DNA from 2 places in the Lentibacillus sp. JNUCC-1 genome. Region 2 is predicted to be linked to the other one. Evidence: a T-box and tRNA genes for the amino acid it is inferred to sense, from the RefSeq annotation. Region 2 holds a T-box; the other holds one or more tRNA genes.
The links. A T-box is a leader RNA that pairs with one kind of tRNA and senses whether it is charged. The one in region 2 lies ahead of ileS (isoleucine--tRNA ligase), so its partner is inferred to be a tRNA-Ile.
Positions count from the first base shown of each region.

Region 1: it has a tRNA-Ile gene. The T-box ahead of ileS (isoleucine--tRNA ligase) is inferred to sense a tRNA for this amino acid. The anticodon was not compared.

Region 1 covers NZ_WHOH01000001.1:1,929,047-1,939,285, forward strand. Annotated here, with positions in the region: gene JNUCC1_RS09025 (hybrid sensor histidine kinase/response regulator) at 1-1,234, opposite strand, end outside; gene JNUCC1_RS18675 (hypothetical protein) at 1,217-1,441, shown strand; gene JNUCC1_RS09030 (Mrp/NBP35 family ATP-binding protein) at 1,407-2,477, shown strand; gene gerD (spore germination lipoprotein GerD) at 2,506-3,150, opposite strand; gene JNUCC1_RS09040 (KinB-signaling pathway activation protein) at 3,328-3,972, shown strand; gene pdaB (polysaccharide deacetylase family sporulation protein PdaB) at 4,007-4,771, opposite strand; gene JNUCC1_RS09050 (hypothetical protein) at 4,962-5,168, shown strand; rRNA gene JNUCC1_RS09055 (16S ribosomal RNA) at 5,492-7,058, shown strand; tRNA gene JNUCC1_RS09060 (tRNA-Ile) at 7,174-7,250, shown strand; tRNA gene JNUCC1_RS09065 (tRNA-Ala) at 7,273-7,345, shown strand; rRNA gene JNUCC1_RS09070 (23S ribosomal RNA) at 7,426-10,239, shown strand, end outside.
Region 2 covers NZ_WHOH01000003.1:137,513-147,751, forward strand. Annotated here, with positions in the region: gene ileS (isoleucine--tRNA ligase) at 1-2,957, opposite strand, end outside; T-box leader at 3,030-3,249, opposite strand; gene JNUCC1_RS11110 (class I SAM-dependent methyltransferase) at 3,449-4,090, shown strand; gene JNUCC1_RS11115 (hypothetical protein) at 4,520-4,771, shown strand; gene folE (GTP cyclohydrolase I FolE) at 4,845-5,414, shown strand; gene JNUCC1_RS11125 (5,10-methylene-tetrahydrofolate dehydrogenase) at 5,560-6,738, shown strand; gene JNUCC1_RS11130 (5,10-methylene-tetrahydrofolate dehydrogenase) at 6,735-7,892, shown strand; gene JNUCC1_RS11135 (DUF2207 domain-containing protein) at 8,005-9,702, shown strand; gene JNUCC1_RS11140 (general stress protein) at 9,783-10,217, opposite strand.

The DNA of each region.
Region 1 (10,239 bases), on a different contig from region 2:
GAATATGTCTTCGGAATAAAAGCAGTGCGATAACGAAGATGGAGACAATGAAATCAAATGGGTAGTACGGAATTGTTATGGCCCCTGCTTTAATGCCCGCTCCCCAAAGAACATTGGAGCTGTAACTTGTAATAAAAAGCAAAATAAGCATAGCGTCAGGGAAACCTCGTCGCACAGCTTTAATGGTTTGATAGAATAAAAATGTAATGGCTGTGAGATAATAAATCGCAATCATATTTATCAGGTATGTATAATGCTCAAACGGGACTAGAAGCTGTCCGAGACAAAATAAGCCATATAAAAAGTACAATACATAATAGAATCGTGTTTTTAATCCGAATAAGTGCTTAATGAATAATAACATCGTGAACAACGTGGTGTTAAATAACAACAAAAGCAGCTTGTACTGGGTTTCCAGCTGCAGCGGCAATTGAACAACGACTTCATCATCAATTAAGATTGCAATTGTTGACAATATCAGCATGACTCCGTAATAAAGCAGTTCCCGTTGAAATCTACCTTTCCCGAGAAGGAATATGGCAAACGCATATAAACTATGCATGAGGTAAAGAATGCTCACTGCAATTTGTAAGGTTGTTGAATGATTCATCTCTTGATAAACAGCCGTTTCTGTCCCGATTTTTACTGCCTCTTTTAACCCGCCGGAAAAAGGAATCTCAAAATTGGATGTGTGAATGATCAGATCAATTTCATCAGCATTTGAGTGGAATGGGACAACGAAAGGTCCTTTTTCAGTGTTCCCAGCACCCTTTTCTGTGTCCACAGCGTTCTGGTGCCCCACCAACTCACCGTTAATGTATACTTCGGCAGCAGATGAAATGCTCATGAAACGCAAGCCATAAAAGGTTTGATCATCATCCGGCAACTGAATAGACAGCCGGTAACTGCCATAACCATATGCAGGCTCATCCCCCTGTTTGTCCACCACTTGACGCCAATCCCCTGGTACGTCAACACCGTTTGCTGATTGCAAAGGTTTATTAGGTTTGACGAAGGTATTAGGATAAAATCTCCATTGGCCGTCTAAGGAGTAGAGATGATTGTCAGTAAAGCTCATATCACTTAAATCAATTATTCCATTTTCGGCTTTCGGTCCGTCAATCGGCTGATGATAGAAAAGCCACCCAAGCCGGAAAGATGAAAGCAAAATCAAAAAAATGATAATGGTTAAGAAGATGTTCTTTTTTGACATGATTTGATTGGTTTGATTCATAGTGTGTCCCCCGGGTCATGCTTCGTAACTCAAGTATACGAGACCAGTGACTATTTTGCACCCTATGATTCGTATCACTTAGAAAATACAGTGTTTATGTTATACTTGGACATGAAGGTCAAGCTGGCGATGTTTGATCTTGACAGATGGCTGAAAGGGATGGTGAATCAGATTGTTGACGAAAGAAGAAGTAATAGATCTGCTTAACCCTGTAAAGGACCCATTTTTACATAAAACGCTTGAGGAAACTGATGGAATTGTCAGTGTTACCGTCAAGGAAGAGAAAAACCATGTGAGTGTTAAAGTGGGCATTTCCAAGCTGAACACTGGTGAGCAGATGCAGATGCAGCAGGAGATCGTCCAGATTTTGAAGAAGAATGGGGCGACAACAGTTGGTTTAAGATTCGAACAGCTCCCTGATGAAGTGATTCAGAAATATCAGGATACAGCTGGCGATGATAAAAAAGATACCATACTTGGCGGCAGTTCACAGCCGACGTTTATAGCAGTAGCAAGTGGCAAGGGCGGTGTGGGTAAATCCACTGTCACGGTAAACCTTGCTATGGCGTTGAAGCGGCTGGGTAAGCGTGTCGGGATAATTGACGCGGACATTTATGGTTTCAGTGTACCGGATATGATGGGCATCGAATACCGTCCGGCTGTTCGCGGAGAGAAGATTATTCCGGTTGATCGCTTTGGGGTGAAAGTCATTTCCATGGGTTTCTTTGTTGAAGATAATTCACCGATTATCTGGCGCGGGCCGATGCTCGGCAAAATGATTAATAGCTTCTTTTCGGAAGTGGAGTGGGGCGATCTGGACTACCTACTTCTCGACCTGCCACCAGGAACAGGAGATATTGCAATGGACGTCCATGACCTCCTGCCATCCTGTAAAGAAGTTATTGTGACAACCCCGCATCCGTCTGCAGCATTTGTCGCAGCACGTGCAGGGCAGATGGCACTCAAGACAGAACATGAAATACTCGGTGTCATTGAAAATATGGCATATTATGAAAGCAAGAAGACCGGAGAAAAAGAATACGTCTTCGGTAAAGGCGGCGGAGAGAAGCTTGCTGAAGTTCTCGGCACAAAAGTACTCGGTCATCTTCCGCTCATGCAGCCCTATGAAGATGAAGATGAATTCGCACCATCTGTTTATCAGCAGGACCATCCATTAGGTCAGGAGTACCACAGAATGGCGTCAAAAATTGTTGCGAAAATTGAAGAAGCGGAAGAAGTATAAAAGGAAGGGCCCAGCCCTTCCTTTTAGCTTATCCGCCTTCTGAACCGCTTCCACCTCCACCTTCTCCACCACTTCCACCGCCTTCAGGTTGCTCTTCTTCCTTCTTTCCTCCGCTTTCTTTCCCAGCTGCTTGTTTTTCGGCTGCTTTTAGCAAGATATCTTGCATCTTTGCTTGAAATGTCGGGGTTTCCAGTGTCTTTTGGATCGTTTCCTCTAGATGGGCGCTGAATTCCTGACTTTTAATCACAGTCAAGTATTGCTCGGTCATTTTTGGATCCTTTAATATTTCCAGCATTTGTTTTTGAAACTCCGCATCTTGCATTAAGGCTTTCATGAGCTCCTTTTGTTCTTTAGACATGGATTCTGCATACTTTTTAACAAACTCCGGGTCCTCGAACAACTTCTTCCACATTTCAGCCCCCTTTTCGGAAGCCATGGATTCGTTAATCGCATTTTTAACCATATCCGATTCCATCACGAGATGCTGTTTCATTTTTTCATCTGATAAAATTTCATTAAGGGCTTTTTTGCCATCTTCTGTCTGTAATATGTCAACGACCATTTTTTTCGTCGTCTCATAATCGGCTTCTTTTGCTGACTCACCTTCTCCTCCACATGCGGAGATAACGATGATGGATAAGAGAGACAGCGACATGATGATTTTGCGTATCATCAAATGGCCTCCTTTTCTTGGCAAACGCATAAAAACAGGCGTGTACCGTGTCTTCATATTTTTAATATGAGTTTTTACGGGAAGAATATGCACGTATCACGGGAAAAAACGTGCTGTTCGTGTTAAAATGGAACGAAGCATGACTACATAGAGGATATTCGGCAGGAGGATTATACATTGAACAGTCGCAAGCTTGTTGGTTTATTTTTTAAAACATTATTAATTGGCGGCATAACAGGTCTCATCACAAGCTTTTTTGTCAATACAGATGGTATTTATACAACCTATCTAGATCCGGTTAATGTCAAAGAATTGATCGGGTTGGTTATTTTTTATACAGGATTTGGATTTTTATCGAGTGTGGTAAGCCAGACGGGATTTTTTGCTTATTTGTTTATTAACCGCTTCGGACTTGGGTTCTTTAAAGGCATGTGGCCGGCTGTACAGGTTCTCCTAATTGCGTTCGTTGCATTTGATCTTGTTTATTTTCCGTACCAGGAAACTAAGGGTGAAGTGGCACTTTATTGGTATATCTTAATGAGTGCGGCGATTGTTGGCTATGGGTTGATCATTGCTAAAATTAAGGCCTCGCAAACGAATCAGCGGGCATTTGTACCAGCGCTGTTTCTTATGGTCGTGATGACTTCTGTAGAATGGGTTCCCGCACTGCGGGCAGAAGGAACAGACTATGCATGGCTGATGATCGTTCCTTTATTGGCGTGCAACACCTACCAATTGCTCGTTTTGCACAAATTGACAAGAGATGAACATGGGCAGCCTATTGAAACGAATGGCAAAAATCAACAGACAAATAAAAAGTAAAACGAACCGCTCCATTGCAATGGAGCGGTTCGTTTCATTCAATCATTTCTGACTCTGCATGTGCTTGACTCATCAATTCTGATATAGGTACAAATTGAAAGCCTTTCTTCTTCAACCCTGGCAGAATGGCATCGATTGCTTCAGACGTCTGTTTAACGGCATCAGAGGCATGCATCAGGATGATGTCCCCATTGCTCGTGTTCTTCATAACCGTATTCACGATTTTTTCTGTGCCTGGATTTTCCCAATCATTTGGGTTCACGTTCCAATGGACAACGTCATACCCCATCTGATCTGTCAACTCAAGAATTTCTTGATCAAACTGGCCATTTGGCGGTCTGAGGAGTGTAATGTCTTCGTATCCAAGCTTCCGGAAGATTTCTTTCGCGTGACGCAAATCCTTTTGAATCTGCTCTTTTTCCATTTCAAGATAACTTTTATATCGATACCCAAGCATTCCAATCTCATGCTTGCCATCACTAATTGACTCCAAAATATCCGGATGTTTCTCTGCCCATTCACCACTTATGAAAAACGTCGCCTGTACTTGATGCTTCTCAAGCAGATCGAGAATATCGTGCACCCGTTCCTCACCCCAGCTGATATTAAATGTTAAAGCAATGGCATTCTCATCTGAATCCCCTTTTGAAAGTGCTGCAGGCTGAGCTGTTTGATTAGACAGGATCGACAAAGTTCCGTTACGTTCAAACCAAATAAACAGCGCTGCAAACAATGCAAAAACAACAATCACTGATATCCGTTTCCATTTATTTAACCTGATGGTATAAAAGTGATCCATTCATTGTGCCCCCCTCGGCTTGTCCTTATTAAAAACTTATGAAGAGAACAGGTGTAATATGAATTCCTATTGGGATAAGATATAAAAATTTCCTTAAGAATGGATAAAGTACTCATTAAATGGGTAGAAGTAAATGTATGTGTAAGGAACAAGGAAATTATATAACGTATTCTCAAAGAGGTGATGGAACATGCTGGGTCTATTAATTAATGAAGATGAACAAAAAGAAATGACATATGTTCTCCAACGTGAACTTGATGAACTGTTATTCGATTTGAACGATGAACGAATTGATAGGACTATAAAAGAAGCGATGGAGAAAAGATATCGTGTGTTATTCCAACTATTCAAGCGCGTAGCCCCTGAACAAGAGTGCTTAAGATACATACCTAAGTAATTTCAATCATTTTTTTTAATCAAACTGTTGATTTAGCTTTTTTAATATGGTATAGTATTTTCTGTTGCCGTTATTGATGTGGCTTTTGAAAAAAGAAATAAAATTTATTTTCAAAAGTTATTGACAAAAAAACGCAGCCATGATAAATTATATTTCGTCGTCAAAAAACGACATATTATTTGCTCCTTGAAAACTGAACAAACAACGAAGCAGATGTCTGTAAAACAGATGTCAGAGGTAAGAAGTTTTAAACTTTAAACCCTGAATCAATTTTTTGAGAAGCTAAGACCGTTCATCGATTGGTGTCGATGAACACCCAAACTTTTATGGAGAGTTTGATCTTGGCTCAGGACGAACGCTGGCGGCGTGCCTAATACATGCAAGTCGAGCGCGTGAAGCAGGCAATTGCCCTTCGGGGCATGCGCCTGTGGATCGAGCGGCGGACGGGTGAGTAACACGTGGGCAACCTGCCTGTAAGACTGGGATAACTCCGGGAAACCGGAGCTAATACCGGATAACACCTTTCATCGCATGGTGAGAGGATAAAAGATGGCCTTTGGCTATCACTTACAGATGGGCCCGCGGCGCATTAGCTAGTTGGTGGGGTAAGAGCCTACCAAGGCGACGATGCGTAGCCGACCTGAGAGGGTGATCGGCCACACTGGGACTGAGACACGGCCCAGACTCCTACGGGAGGCAGCAGTAGGGAATCTTCCGCAATGGACGAAAGTCTGACGGAGCAACGCCGCGTGAGTGATGAAGGTTTTCGGATCGTAAAGCTCTGTTGTCAGGGAAGAACAAGTGCCGTTCGAATAGGGCGGCGCCTTGACGGTACCTGACCAGAAAGCCCCGGCTAACTACGTGCCAGCAGCCGCGGTAATACGTAGGGGGCAAGCGTTGTCCGGAATTATTGGGCGTAAAGCGCGCGCAGGCGGTCCTTTAAGTCTGATGTGAAATCTTGCGGCTTAACCGTGAGCGGTCATTGGAAACTGGAGGGCTTGAGTGCAGAAGAGGAGAGTGGAATTCCACGTGTAGCGGTGAAATGCGTAGAGATGTGGAGGAACACCAGTGGCGAAGGCGACTCTCTGGTCTGTAACTGACGCTGAGGTGCGAAAGCGTGGGTAGCAAACAGGATTAGATACCCTGGTAGTCCACGCCGTAAACGATGAGTGCTAGGTGTCAGGGGGTTTCCGCCCCTTGGTGCTGAAGTTAACGCATTAAGCACTCCGCCTGGGGAGTACGGCCGCAAGGCTGAAACTCAAAAGAATTGACGGGGGCCCGCACAAGCGGTGGAGCATGTGGTTTAATTCGACGCAACGCGAAGAACCTTACCAGGTCTTGACATCCTCTGCTAGCGCTGGAGACAGCGTGTTCCCTTCGGGGACAGAGTGACAGGTGGTGCATGGTTGTCGTCAGCTCGTGTCGTGAGATGTTGGGTTAAGTCCCGCAACGAGCGCAACCCTTAACCTTAGTTGCCAGCATTTAGTTGGGCACTCTAAGGTGACTGCCGGTGACAAACCGGAGGAAGGTGGGGATGACGTCAAATCATCATGCCCCTTATGACCTGGGCTACACACGTGCTACAATGGATGGAACAAAGGGCAGCGAAGCCGCGAGGTGTAGCAAATCCCATAAAACCATTCCCAGTTCGGATTGCAGGCTGCAACTCGCCTGCATGAAGCAGGAATCGCTAGTAATCGTGGATCAGCATGCCACGGTGAATACGTTCCCGGGCCTTGTACACACCGCCCGTCACACCACGAGAGTTGGCAACACCCGAAGTCGGTGGGGTAACCTTTATGGAGCCAGCCGCCGAAGGTGGGGCCAATGATTGGGGTGAAGTCGTAACAAGGTAGCCGTATCGGAAGGTGCGGCTGGATCACCTCCTTTCTAAGGATATCTAGCATAGATGCCCGTCAAACGGCATCACAGCTAAATTAACGGAAAGACATCACTTCGTTTGTTTGTTCAGTTTTGAGGGAGTAAATTTCTCATTATATTGAATGGGCCTGTAGCTCAGTTGGTCAGAGCGCACGCCTGATAAGCGTGAGGTCGGTGGTTCAAGTCCTCCCAGGCCCACCATTCAATTATATATATTTCACATGGGGCCTTAGCTCAGCTGGGAGAGCGCCTGCCTTGCACGCAGGAGGTCAGCGGTTCGATCCCGCTAGGCTCCATTTTTGTACCTTGAAAACCAAATAAGAGCAATCAAGACATCAAATAAATCGTATGTTTATTCATTGAAATAAAACACGCCAGTTAAGTGAATAAGGGCGCACGGTGGATGCCTTGGTACCAGGAGCCGAAGAAGGACGGGACTAACACCGATATGCCTCGGGGAGCTGTAAGTAAGCTTTGAACCGGGGATTTCCGAATGGGGGAACCCACTGTTCGTAATGGAGCAGTACGCACATCTGAATACATAGGATGTGTGAGGCAGACCCGGGGAACTGAAACATCTCAGTACCCGGAGGAAGAGAAAGCAAAAGCGATTTCCCAAGTAGCGGCGAGCGAAACGGAATCAGCCCAAACCGGCAGGCTTGCCTGTCGGGGTTGTAGGACACACCATATGGAGTTACAAAGCTGTTTGTTAGACGAATCGATCTGGAAAGATCAGCCAAAGACGGTAACAGCCCGGTAGTCAAAAAGAAGCAGCCTCCGGTGTGGATCCTGAGTACGGCGGAACACGAGAAATTCCGTCGGAATCCGGGAGGACCATCTCCCAAGGCTAAATACTCCCTGGTAACCGATAGTGAACCAGTACCGTGAGGGAAAGGTGAAAAGCACCCCGGAAGGGGAGTGAAAGAGAACCTGAAACCGTGTGCCTACAAGTAGTCGGAGCCCGTTAATGGGTGACGGCGTACCTTTTGTAGAATGGACCGGCGAGTTACGATTGCATGCAAGGTTAAGTGGTAGACACGGAGCCGCAGCGAAAGCGAGTCTGAATAGGGCGTATGAGTATGTAGTCGTAGACCCGAAACCGTGTGATCTACCCATGTCCAGGGTGAAGGTCAGGTAACACTGACAGGAGGCCCGAACCCACGTATGTTGAAAAATGCGGGGATGAGGTGTGGGTAGGGGTGAAATGCCAATCGAACACGGAGATAGCTGGTTCTCTCCGAAATAGCTTTAGGGCTAGCCTCAAGATCAGAGTACCGGAGGTAGAGCACTGATTGGACTAGGGGCCCTCATCGGGTTACCGAATTCAGTCAAACTCCGAATGCCGGATACTTATGCTTGGGAGTCAGACTATGGGTGATAAGGTTCATAGTCGAAAGGGAAACAGCCCAGACCGCCAGCTAAGGTCCCAAAGTATACGTTAAGTGGAAAAGGATGTGGCGTTGCACAGACAACCAGGATGTTGGCTTAGAAGCAGCCACCATTTAAAGAGTGCGTAATAGCTCACTGGTCGAGTGACACTGCGCCGAAAATGTACCGGGGCTAAACGTATCACCGAAGCTGCGGATTGTTCTTCGAACAATGGTAGGAGAGCGTTCTAAGTGCTGTGAAGTCAGACCGTGAGGACTGGTGGAGCGCTTAGAAGTGAGAATGCCGGTATGAGTAGCGAAAAAAGAGTGAGAATCTCTTTCACCGAAAGCCCAAGGTTTCCTGAGGAAGGCTCGTCCTCTCAGGGTTAGTCGGGACCTAAGCCGAGGCCGAAAGGCGTAGGCGATGGCCAACAGGTTGATATTCCTGTACCACCTCGTGACCGTTTGAGCGATGGGGGGACGCAGGAGGATAGGACAAGCGCACCGATGGACGTGTGCGCCCAAGCAGCGAGGGAGTTGGATAGGTAAATCCGTCCAACAATCCCAATCTGTGATGGGGAGGGAAATTGAGTACCGAAGTGTCTGAATCCACACTGCCAAGAAAAGCCTCTAGCAAGGTCACAGGTGCCCGTACCGCAAACCGACACAGGTAGGCGCGGAGAGAATCCGAAGGTGAGCGGGAGAACTCTCGTTAAGGAACTCGGCAAAATGACCCCGTAACTTCGGGAGAAGGGGTGCTCCTTTAAGGAGGAGCCGCAGTGAATAGGCCCAAGCGACTGTTTAGCAAAAACACAGGTCTCTGCGAAGCCGAAAGGCGAAGTATAGGGGCTGACACCTGCCCGGTGCTGGAAGGTTAAGGGGACGCGTTAGAGCCTACGGGCTCGAAGCGTAGAACTGAAGCCCCAGTAAACGGCGGCCGTAACTATAACGGTCCTAAGGTAGCGAAATTCCTTGTCGGGTAAGTTCCGACCCGCACGAAAGGTGCAACGACTTGGGCACTGTCTCAACGAGAGACCCGGTGAAATTATACTATGCGTGAAGATGCGCATTACCCGCGACAGGACGGAAAGACCCCGTGGAGCTTTACTGTAGCCTGATATTGAATGTTTGTACAGCTTGTACAGGATAGGTGGGAGCCTTGGAAGCGTGAGCGCCAGCTTACGTGGAGGCACCGGTGGGATACCACCCTGGCTGTACGACCATTCTAACCCAGGACCGTGATCCGGTCCGGAGACAGTGTCAGGCAGGCAGTTTGACTGGGGCGGTCGCCTCCCAAAAGGTAACGGAGGCGCCCAAAGGTTCCCTCAGAATGGTTGGAAATCATTCGCAGAGTGCAAAGGCAGAAGGGAGCTTGACTGCGAGACCTACAAGTCGAGCAGGGACGAAAGTCGGGCTTAGTGATCCGGTGGTTCCGCATGGAAGGGCCATCGCTCAACGGATAAAAGCTACCCCGGGGATAACAGGCTTATCTCCCCCAAGAGTTCACATCGACGGGGAGGTTTGGCACCTCGATGTCGGCTCATCGCATCCTGGGGCTGTAGTCGGTCCCAAGGGTTGGGCTGTTCGCCCATTAAAGCGGTACGCGAGCTGGGTTCAGAACGTCGTGAGACAGTTCGGTCCCTATCCGTCGTGGGCGCAGGAAGTTTGAGAGGAGCTGTCCTTAGTACGAGAGGACCGGGATGGACACACCGCTGGTGTACCAGTTGTTCCGCCAGGAGCATAGCTGGGTAGCTACGTGTGGCAAGGATAAGTGCTGAAAGCATCTAAGCATGAAGCCTCCCTCAAGATGAGACTTCCCATCA
Region 2 (10,239 bases):
ACGATATCGTCATCACCACCGAGGATAATGTTGATGCGCAGGTCAATCGGCAGATCCTGCTGCTTGCGTTCGTCCTGGATAGCTCGGATGACTTCGCGTGCAAGACCTTCGAGACGCAATGATTCTGTGATTGTCGTATCGAGGACCACGTTGAAGTCCTGGTTGGAGCCCATTGACAATCCAGCATCTGCCACGCGTTCAACATTCAACAGATCCATTGTCACTTCAAGCTCCCCATCGTCTGTTGGGACAACGGCTTTTTCACTTTGGACGACCTGAGCGGCTTCATCTTCAGAGAGTGCTTCAAGAAAATCTTTAACAACACGCACATTTTTACCGAGTACAGGTCCTGCTGCTCGGAAGTTTAATTTGACATCATAACGGACCAATTCATCTGACGAATGTTTAACAACGACATCCTTCACGTTGATTTCATCCTCAATAATGTCGCGGTATTTCTCCAATGCCGCACCTTTGTCCGGATTGACTGGGATTACCGTCAATTCAGAAAGAGGCTGCTTCGTTTTAATGGCTTCTGTATTGCGCACACCTCGGGCCAATTCCACAACCTGCAGAACGGTGTCCATGTCAGCTTCGAGTTCCTCATCAATCAACGCCTCATCCACTTTCGGGAAAAAGTCAAGATGAACACTTTTACCTGTCAGGTTTTGATGGATGTCCTCTGAAAGGAACGGTGTATATGGTGCCATCAGCTTGCTGAGCTGTGTCAACACAGTATGCAAGGTGTGATAGGCGGCTGTCTTGGAAGGTGTCATGCCTTCTTCCCAGAAGCGATCACGGGACCGACGGATATACCAGTTACTTAGCTCATCGACAAAGCGTTCAATCGCCTTGGCTGCCTTTGTGAAGTCATAGGCATCGAGCGCTTCCTCCACCACGACGGTCACAGAATTCAGGCGTGACATAATCCAGCGGTCGAGCAATGTTTTCTCGCCTTCATTACCAGCGTCAAATGTGTAGCCGTCAATGTTGGCATATAATGTGTAAAAGCCGTGTGTGTTGACGAGCGTATCAATCACCTTGGATTTAGCCTCAATGACAACCCGTTCAGAAAAACGTTTGTTATTCCATGGGGCACTGTCGGCAAGAAGCGCCCAGCGGAAGGCATCGGCTCCGAATTTGGTAACCAGGTCTGTCGGACTCAAGGCATTCCCTTTACTCTTGGACATCTTGCGCCCATGTTCATCAAGAATATGCCCGGTTGACAAAACGCGCTTATACGGTGCTTTGCCCGTGAAAAGTGTGGACACGGCAAGCAAGCTGTAAAACCAGCCGCGTGTCTGATCAATTCCCTCACAGATCACGTCAGCAGGGTATTGTTTCTCAAATTGCTCTTTGTTTTCAAACGGATAATGCTGCTGTGCAAATGGCATAGAGCCGCTGTCGAACCAGACGTCGATTACTTCCGGCACGCGATGCATGGTCCCGTCACATTTCTCACATTTTAGTTCCACACGGTCAACGTACGGTTTATGCAGTTCGATGTCACCTATGTCACCAATCGCTTTTTCCAGTAGATCAGCCTGGCTGTGCGGTGCATACTGGTGGTCACAATCATCACAAATCCAGATCGGCAGTGGGGTCCCCCAAAAACGGTTCCGGCCAATGTTCCAGTCAACCATATTTTCCAAGAAATTGCCGAAACGTCCGTGTTTAATGTGGTGTGGATGCCACTCGACCGTTTCGTTGTTGGCAATGAATTGATCTTTCAGGTCGGTTGTTTTGATAAACCAGCTTTCGATTGCATAGTACAGAAGCGGTGTATCACAGCGCCAGCAATGCGGGTAACTGTGTTCGTATTTTTCCTTATGATAAAGCAGCCCTTTTTCAGAGAGATACTTGACGATGTCAACGTCACAGTCTTTAACAAAACGTCCAGCAAATAACGGGATGTCGTCAGTGTAACGTCCGGCTGCATCAACAACATTATAAAAAGAGAGCCCTTTTTCCAAAACAAGCTTGTAGTCATCTTCACCATAAGCAGGCGCCGCATGAACAACACCGGTACCACTGTCAGCGGTGACGAAATCAGCTACCACAACATAATGGCCGTTTTCTGGCTGCATGAACGGGAATACTGGTTCATAATCAATTCCAGCGAGGTCGCTGCCTTTATGACGCGAAACGATTTCATATGATTCACCGAGTACCTTATCAGCAAGGGCTTCAGCCACAATGTAGACTTCACCATTCTGGCGCGCTTTGACATAGTCAAGGTCAGGATTCACGGCGAGTGTCACGTTGGCCGGCAATGTCCAAGGCGTTGTTGTCCATCCGAGGAAAAATTCATTTTCAGAGCCTTTCACCTTGAATTTCGCTGTGGCCGAGAGGTCTTTAACGTCCTCATAACCCTGGGCAACTTCATGGGAGCTGAGCGTGGTCTGGCAACTTGGGCAATAAGGACTGACACGGTGCCCCTTGGAGAGCAAATCGCGCTTATGCAAATCGCTTAAGATATACCAGACACTTTCGATATAGCGGTTTTGCAGCGTGACATACGGATCGTCCATATCGAGCCAGTACCCGATCGACTCAGTAAACTCACGCCACTCTTTTTCATAATTAAAGACGCTCTTCTTACATTCTTCAATGAACTTCTCCACGCCATATTCTTGAATTTCCTGCTTTCCGGAGATGCCGAGCTGCTTTTCAACCTCAAGCTCAACAGGGAGACCATGTGTATCCCAGCCCCCTTTGCGGAGAACCTGATAACCTTGCATCGTTTTATAACGACCGACAAAATCTTTGATTACCCGACCAAGCACGTGTCCGGCATGGGGCAGACCGTTTGCTGTCGGCGGTCCTTCGTAAAAGACAAACGTTTCCGCGCCCTCACGCTCATCCATCGAACGTTTGAACACATTGTTTTCATTCCAATAATCTTTGACCCGATTTTCGCGGTCCAATGCCGCTTCTTTCGTATTAACACTGCGCATCGTTTTCCACCTCTTATATATGAATTATTTTAATAGCCATTTTGAACATTAAAAAACCGCCCACTGCTCGAAAGCAGGGACGGATTATTCCGCGGTACCACCCAAATTCCGTATCACAATAGTGAACGGCACTCGTAAGACGGATAACGGCCGTCAGCCGGTTTCGCCTACTGGAAAAGTTCAGCCAAACGTCTCAGGGATGATCTTCAGTCTGCACGTGCCATCGCTTTTCACCAGCCAGCGACTCTCTAAAAGCTCCATGACAGTTTACTCTTCCCGTCAATGACAAAAACGTATTTATACTAAATCGTACACCGTAACTCGCGGGTTGTAAAGCATTATTGTTTAAAGTTTTGCCCATTTTGACCAAAAGCAAACAGCGAATGTGATATACTTTCCATAATTAGGTATGAAAGCGGTGAACAAAATGGAACGATTGCGTCAAACGGTCTCCAATCATTCATAAATTATTGAAGGAGGCTAACTGAAAAATGAAAGCATCAGACATTATACCGTTTTACGGTGGAACATATCCTGATTTATTTGAAATTGAACGGCGTTGTATGGACCGGAAAGGAAACGTGATAGACTTCCTTGATCAAAACTTGCCAAACGGGCTCGCACTCGACATCGGCGCCGGCAATGGCCACACGGCCGAACGTCTGCTAAACGATAACAGGCAAATTGTGGCTATGGAACCTGATGAGACGATGATTGATCCTGAAAAGCCCCTTATCTGGTCAAGAGGAACAGCTCAATCGATCCCGTTTCATACCAATACTTTTAAGAGCGCTTATGCGACCTGGGCTTTCTTTTTCGATGGTATGCCAGATGTTGATCAAGGACTCGCTGAAGTTGCACGCGTCGTTGAACCAGGCGGTCAGATCATCATTGTGGACAATTACGGTTACGATGAATTTTGTGCCTTGTCATCCCGGCCGATAGCCAGTGATGTAAATTATTGGTCGGCAAGAGGATTTAACCACACTGTAATTGATACTGTATTTGCTTTTGACTCAGTGGAGGAAGCACGAAAATTGTTATCGTTCTATTTCGGAGCAGCGGGTGAGAAAGTCGAGCAAATGATCTTTGAATACAAAGTCGTTGCTTATACGAAAACGAATCAAAAGTGAATCAAATAAATCCCTTCTTGAGTGCCAGTTTGATCAAAGGGTTAAAAAGTCAAGGCTACATTTGTGTAGGTTGTTGCAATTACTTAAAGCACAGTATAAGTAAACTGCGAAGTAACTAGGCAGAATTTATGACTGCTTCATGCGGCCGCTCGGGGGAAACACTGCGCTTTCCGCGGGCGCTGCTGAGCCTCGGGCCCACAGGATGTGGGTCATGACGGCGTTGCGACAGGACGTCGCGGTTTTAGCCTTCCTTCCCCTATATCGCGCTTGCGGGGTTTCACCGAGGCTTGTCCTCCTGCTGGAGTCTCCGTGTTTCCCCGAGCGGTTGCCAGGGGCAGTCATTTCAGGCTTTCTTTGGTTCGTAGTTTGTGTCTACTATTCATTAATAGTTAATTTGTAGAAGCAATTACTTTTTAGAAAGGGGATAGAATGGATAAGGACTATGAAAGAGCTAAAGAGCGCGAAAAAAGACGATGGGATGAGTATGATCAAAGGGAGAGTTCCTCAGATCACACACCGATGAACGATGCAATGGATCATTTCAGTAAAATTGAAGGTTATCCGACTAAAAAACCGGCAAAAATGAAAAGTTTGCCTTTACCTATTCGGATTGTCGGCTATTTATTGCTTGGCATCATGGCTTTGAGTTTGCTGGTTGGTCTCGTATTGAATTTTATTTAGAACCTCCACGACTTTTGTAGTATACTACACGTTAGACTCTTTTAATTTTGCTGTTGTGAATGGAGGTAATGACATGGCAGTGGACCATGGAAAAATAGAACAGGCGGCGCGCATGATTCTGGAAGCGATCGGGGATGATCCGGATCGTGAAGGGCTGAAAGACACGCCGGCACGAATTGCACGCATGTATGAAGAAGTGTTCCAAGGCATGCATCAAGATCCGAAAGAATACTTTGCAACAATATTCAGTGAAGATCATGAGGAACTTGTGCTCGTTAAAGATATTCCGTTTTATTCGATGTGTGAACATCACCTTGTTCCATTCTACGGCGTGGCGCACATCGGCTATATTCCTAAAGGCGGCCGAGTGACTGGCCTAAGCAAACTGGCACGTGCAGTTGAAACTGTAACGAGGCGACCACAGCTGCAGGAGCGGATTACCTCAACCATCGCCGATTCGATGATGGAGACACTTGATCCACACGGCGTCATCATTGTGATCGAGGCAGAACATATGTGTATGACGATGCGCGGCGTTAAGAAACCTGGAGCCAAAACCGTCACATCGGGTGTGAGAGGTATTTTTCAAAAAGAGCCAGCTGCAAGAGCAGAAGTCTTCAGCTTGATCAAAGGCCAGGGCTGAATAATAAGCGTAAAGAGTCGTTACCTGAAAAGGGGCGGCTCTTTTTTGTTCATAGAGAAAGCGTCCAGTGCCATACTAGGTTTTATAGGCTGTTGGTCGGGTATATAGGGGTAATGAACAAGCTATTTAAAGGAGGCTTCATGGTGTGACATCAAAGATTGTTGGACTGATTCCCTCTCCCGATTTACCTGCAGATCTTGCCTTCAAAATTAAAGACAAATTGAAGCTCGATTTAAACAAACATGTTGACCAAGACGTTGAGTGGGAAGTGGAGATTGATGTTGACCCACTGACTGGTTCAGCTGAGTATGTAAATGAAGTGATCGACAAAGCTGTCGACATAAAAGATAAAAAAGGCTGGGACTATGCAGTTTGTTTAACTGACCTTCCAAGTCTATCTAACAACAAAGTGGTGACATCAGATGTGAGCGTCAGGCGACAGACCGGCCTGATTTCTTTGCCTTCATTTGGAGCTTTCCCCTTGAAAAAAAGGATTAGAAAAGCGATAACCTATGTTGTTGATTTGATGTACACAAACGATGGACTGGATGACGGGGAAGAACAAACTGCATCACACCTTAAGTGGCGGTTCTTGTTTTCGCGTGTGAAGCGTGTGAAGCCTGAAGATGATAATAAAACGGACAACCGGTTTATCCTGCAGTCCAGAATTATCGGCTGGCTCCGGCTCCTATCAGGCATGACATTTGCCAACAAGCCCTGGACAGCACTCGGATCGTTTACCAAAGTACTGACACTGGCATTCGCAACCGGCACGTATATTTCCATTTTTTCTACCCCATGGCAGTTAAGTGTTGCGTATTCGATCCCGCGTTTTCTCCTCCTCATGCTTCTGTCGATCGCAGGCATGGTCATCTGGATCATTTTCGCTCATAAACTATGGGAGAAACCAACAGATAAGGGGCAGAGTCAATTCAGAAAGCTGTATAACTTGACCACCGTGGCAACGCTTACGGTGATTGTCTTGATCAATTATGCCGTGCTTTATATCCTGTTCATGATCAGTATTGCGATCTTTGTGCCGGAGAACTTGTTCGAAGGCTGGACACAAGTGGATGCGGAGGCCTCGATCCAGTATTTCGTACGATTGGCCTGGCTGGCGACGTCACTTGGGACATTGGCAGGAGCTGTGGGTGCGACAGGAGAGAAAGAAGAGCGTATCAAGCACATCACCTACTCCTATCGTCAACTGACACGTAGCTATGAACTTAAAAAGAAGCAAGAAAAAAGTAAGAGTTCAGATGCTGCTGAACGCGATGAATCACAAGTGAAGAAACAAGCACACGAGGAGGGCGAGCTTTCATGACACAAGAAATCTCAATTGGTTTAATTGCCGCTCCTGAGCTTGCGAATGAACTTGCGAATGATTTAATTGACCTCTTGCCAGATTCATTAGACGAACACTTGCCGAACGAAACAGTGTGGACCGTCGACAGCGTCATCGATCCGCTGACAGGGGCAGCTGAAAATGCGGGGGATATCTTTAAAGAAGCGGTTGATTACAGAGATGTGAGAGGCTGGAATTATATTATCTGTCTGACAGATCTTCCTGTTTTTCATAAGAAAGATATCGTAGCTGTTGATATTAATGAGACATCGGACGTATGTATTGTATCGATTCCAGCTTTCGGCTGGCGGCCTGTTTTGCATCGTATAAAAAAGACAATCATTCAGGTTGTAGGTGAAATGCATGGCATGTCAGGCCAAAAAGAGAATGAATTAAGTGACGATCCTCAAAAACAACAAGAAATACTGTCGTCTGACTTGTTACGTCGGCAGTTCCCAATTTCTCCTGTAAGAAAGGTGCGATCATTGCTCACAGAAACAGGAGAAGTGCACACCCGCTATCTTGTAGTGCCCAAACTCAATGGTGGACTGCGTTTGTTGTCTGGCATGACCTTTGCCAATAATCCGCTGAAAATGATGTCAACCCTCACAAATGTGATTGCCATTGCGTTTACAACTGGAGCCTTCGGTATGATCTTCACGACGATGTGGCGACTTAGTCATTTGTTCACGGTTTGGCGTTTGACAGGTATTACATTAACAGCAATTTTTGGTATGGTGCTGTGGGTGATTGTGGCTCATGGGTTATGGGAGAAACAGAGCTCGAATTTCAATCAAAAAAGTAAACGGCTACGCAGGCTGTACAATATGACAACCGTAACGACACTCTTAATTTCTGTCACAGGTTATTACGCTGTGGTTTATCTGTTATTCTTTGGGACTGCGCTCGTATTCATTCCACCTGATATTTTAGGCGAAACGCTGATGCTCGGTGAATCTGCGGGTGTCCAGTCCTACTTGAGAATCGCCTGGTTTGCTGCATCGATTTCAACTGTCGCAGGTGCGATTGGTGCCGGTTTGGAGAACGAACAGCTCGTTCGCGATTCAACATACGGATATCGGCAATATCGGCGGTATTACGAAGCCAATAAAAGTTATAAAGAAGAAAAATAAAAAGCTGCGGGTTCCGCAGCTTTTTTGTGCTTTCTCAGTAATAGTAAGGCGTGTGAAACTTTATATCTGTTTGGTTCGTATAATATAGTAGACAAGAGGGGGACATGGTTTTATGAAGAAGCTTTCTTTAATCATTCTAGTTTTAATGGGATTCTTGGTATTTCCGCTCCAAGTTTATGCTGTTGACTTTGACATTGAACAAACGGATATACATGCTTATTTACTGGAAAATAGGAATGTGGATGTTGAAGAAACACACACATATGCATTTGATGGAGAATTTAACGGTATTACGCGTACACTTATTGCAAAAGAAGGTACTCAGATCACGGATGTGCAAGCGACTGAAAACGGAAAGCCGCTAAAAGTGGAGCAGGATGATAATTTATATAAAATCCACCGTAAAGGTGAAGATGAAACGATTACAGCGGTCCTCAGTTATACCATTGAAAATGGCCTAGAAGTATATTCCGATCTGGGACAATTCTATTGGGCGTTTTTTGACGATGGCAATGAATCGGATTATGAGAATCTCAATATATTTATCCATCCGCCCAAACCTGCTGAAGACCCTGTCTTTTTAGGGTATGATGCTGCCTTTGGTACAGGAAAAACGGCGAAAGATGGGGCTGTTCATTTTGATTTGGGTCATGTGGGCAGCGGACAAAAGGGCGATATAAGAGTGGCATATGACGCTTCTCTTTTCCCAAATGTACCCTCAGCTGGAGATAAGACCATTGCCAACGACATACAGGCTGATCGGGCAGAAATTGAAGCTGATATTGCTGCATTTGAGAAGCGGAAAGATATACTAAGTAAAATTGCGCCAGTCATTCTGGGTGCATTTGGCGTTTATTTAGTCATCTTGCTTATACGTCGCAGCCAATACAAGCAGCAAGTGAAACAAGAAGCAGAACGCCGGTTTGTCGATGACTTTTTCGTGCCTAAAGCGGAATTGAGCATGCCAGCGACCATTCACTTTATGAACAGTGGGGTGCTTGATGCCAATGCACTTTCAGCAGCTCTGCTCGATTTGATAAGAAAAGGTTATGTTAAAGAGGAAGATGAAGAAACGTTTACTGTCATCAATAGACAAACAGATTTCAAGCATGAGCAGATGCTGATCGCCTGGCTCTTTGATATGATCGGGTCTGATGGGACGTTTCGTATGTCAGATCTTGAATCTTACACAGAAAATGAAGATAACCATGAAGCCTATCATCAAAGCTTCCAGAGTTGGCGTGACAGTGTCAAAGAGGAGGTATCGAATGCCCAATTGTATGAAGATCGCTCGAAGGCAAGATGGATGATCGGGGGTTCTAGTCTTCTATTGGTGCCTGCAATTGTCATTTTCGGTATCCACGAGTTGTTTGGCTGGATGCTTGGCGGTATTTTGCTTGTCATCGCCCTTGCAGCGTTTGCACTGGGAGCGATTCGTAAAACGGCCAAAGGTGTTCATATCGAACAACAATGGAAAGACTTCAGTGAGAAGTTTGCTGATGTCGCTCCCACAGAATGGAATGAGTGGCTGGACGACGATCAGAAGCGGGCCTTTATTTACGGTCTTGGGTGTAACAATAAGACCATTCAGGAAAAAAGCCAAGTGTTTATGGAACAGGGGCCTCGTTATGCTGATATTGCGCATGCCCCCGGTACCAATATGTTTTTATTCATGGCCATAGCTGGAACGTTCCAGCACCAGTTTGATAAAGCAGATACAGCCGCTGCGGCCAGTCTTTCTGCTGGCGGAGGCACACCTGGTGTTGGGGGTGGTGTCGGTGGCGGCGGTGGAGGTTCCGGCGCGTTTTAAAGACCAAAGCCGGCCCTGGCTAAACAAATGAAAAACGAGCAGTCTTGTGGAATATCACAGACTGCTCGTTTTTTAGTATTTTAGAAAAACCGAGTGGTCGTATAGGAGTTTCGGTGTTCAAGATCCTCTCTGATGCGTGCTTCTTTTAAATCGTGCACTGTGTCTTTATCCGGCTCAGTGTTATCGTCAGCAATCACATAAAAGTGTCCATCAACGATTTTCTCAATAAACTGGGCAATTTCATCATCTGAAAATTCCAGTGCAGCCAGTTCATCTGTAATGTCGCGGTGATGGTCGGCTTTATTGGTGAATAACTGTTTCATTTTGCTTTTCCATGATGATGATTCAGAAAGGGAATTGGCCACATTTGCTTCTGTTTTTTCTTCAAAGTCTATTGGATTGTCAATGTTTGACAGAATGGTTATGTGAGCAGGCTCATAGCCGCTGTCTGCAAGTTTTTCAGTCATTTTAATCGTTTCAGGAACCGATTGATACGGGCCGAAAATTTCCTTCATCTTCTAACACCTCCAGCATAAT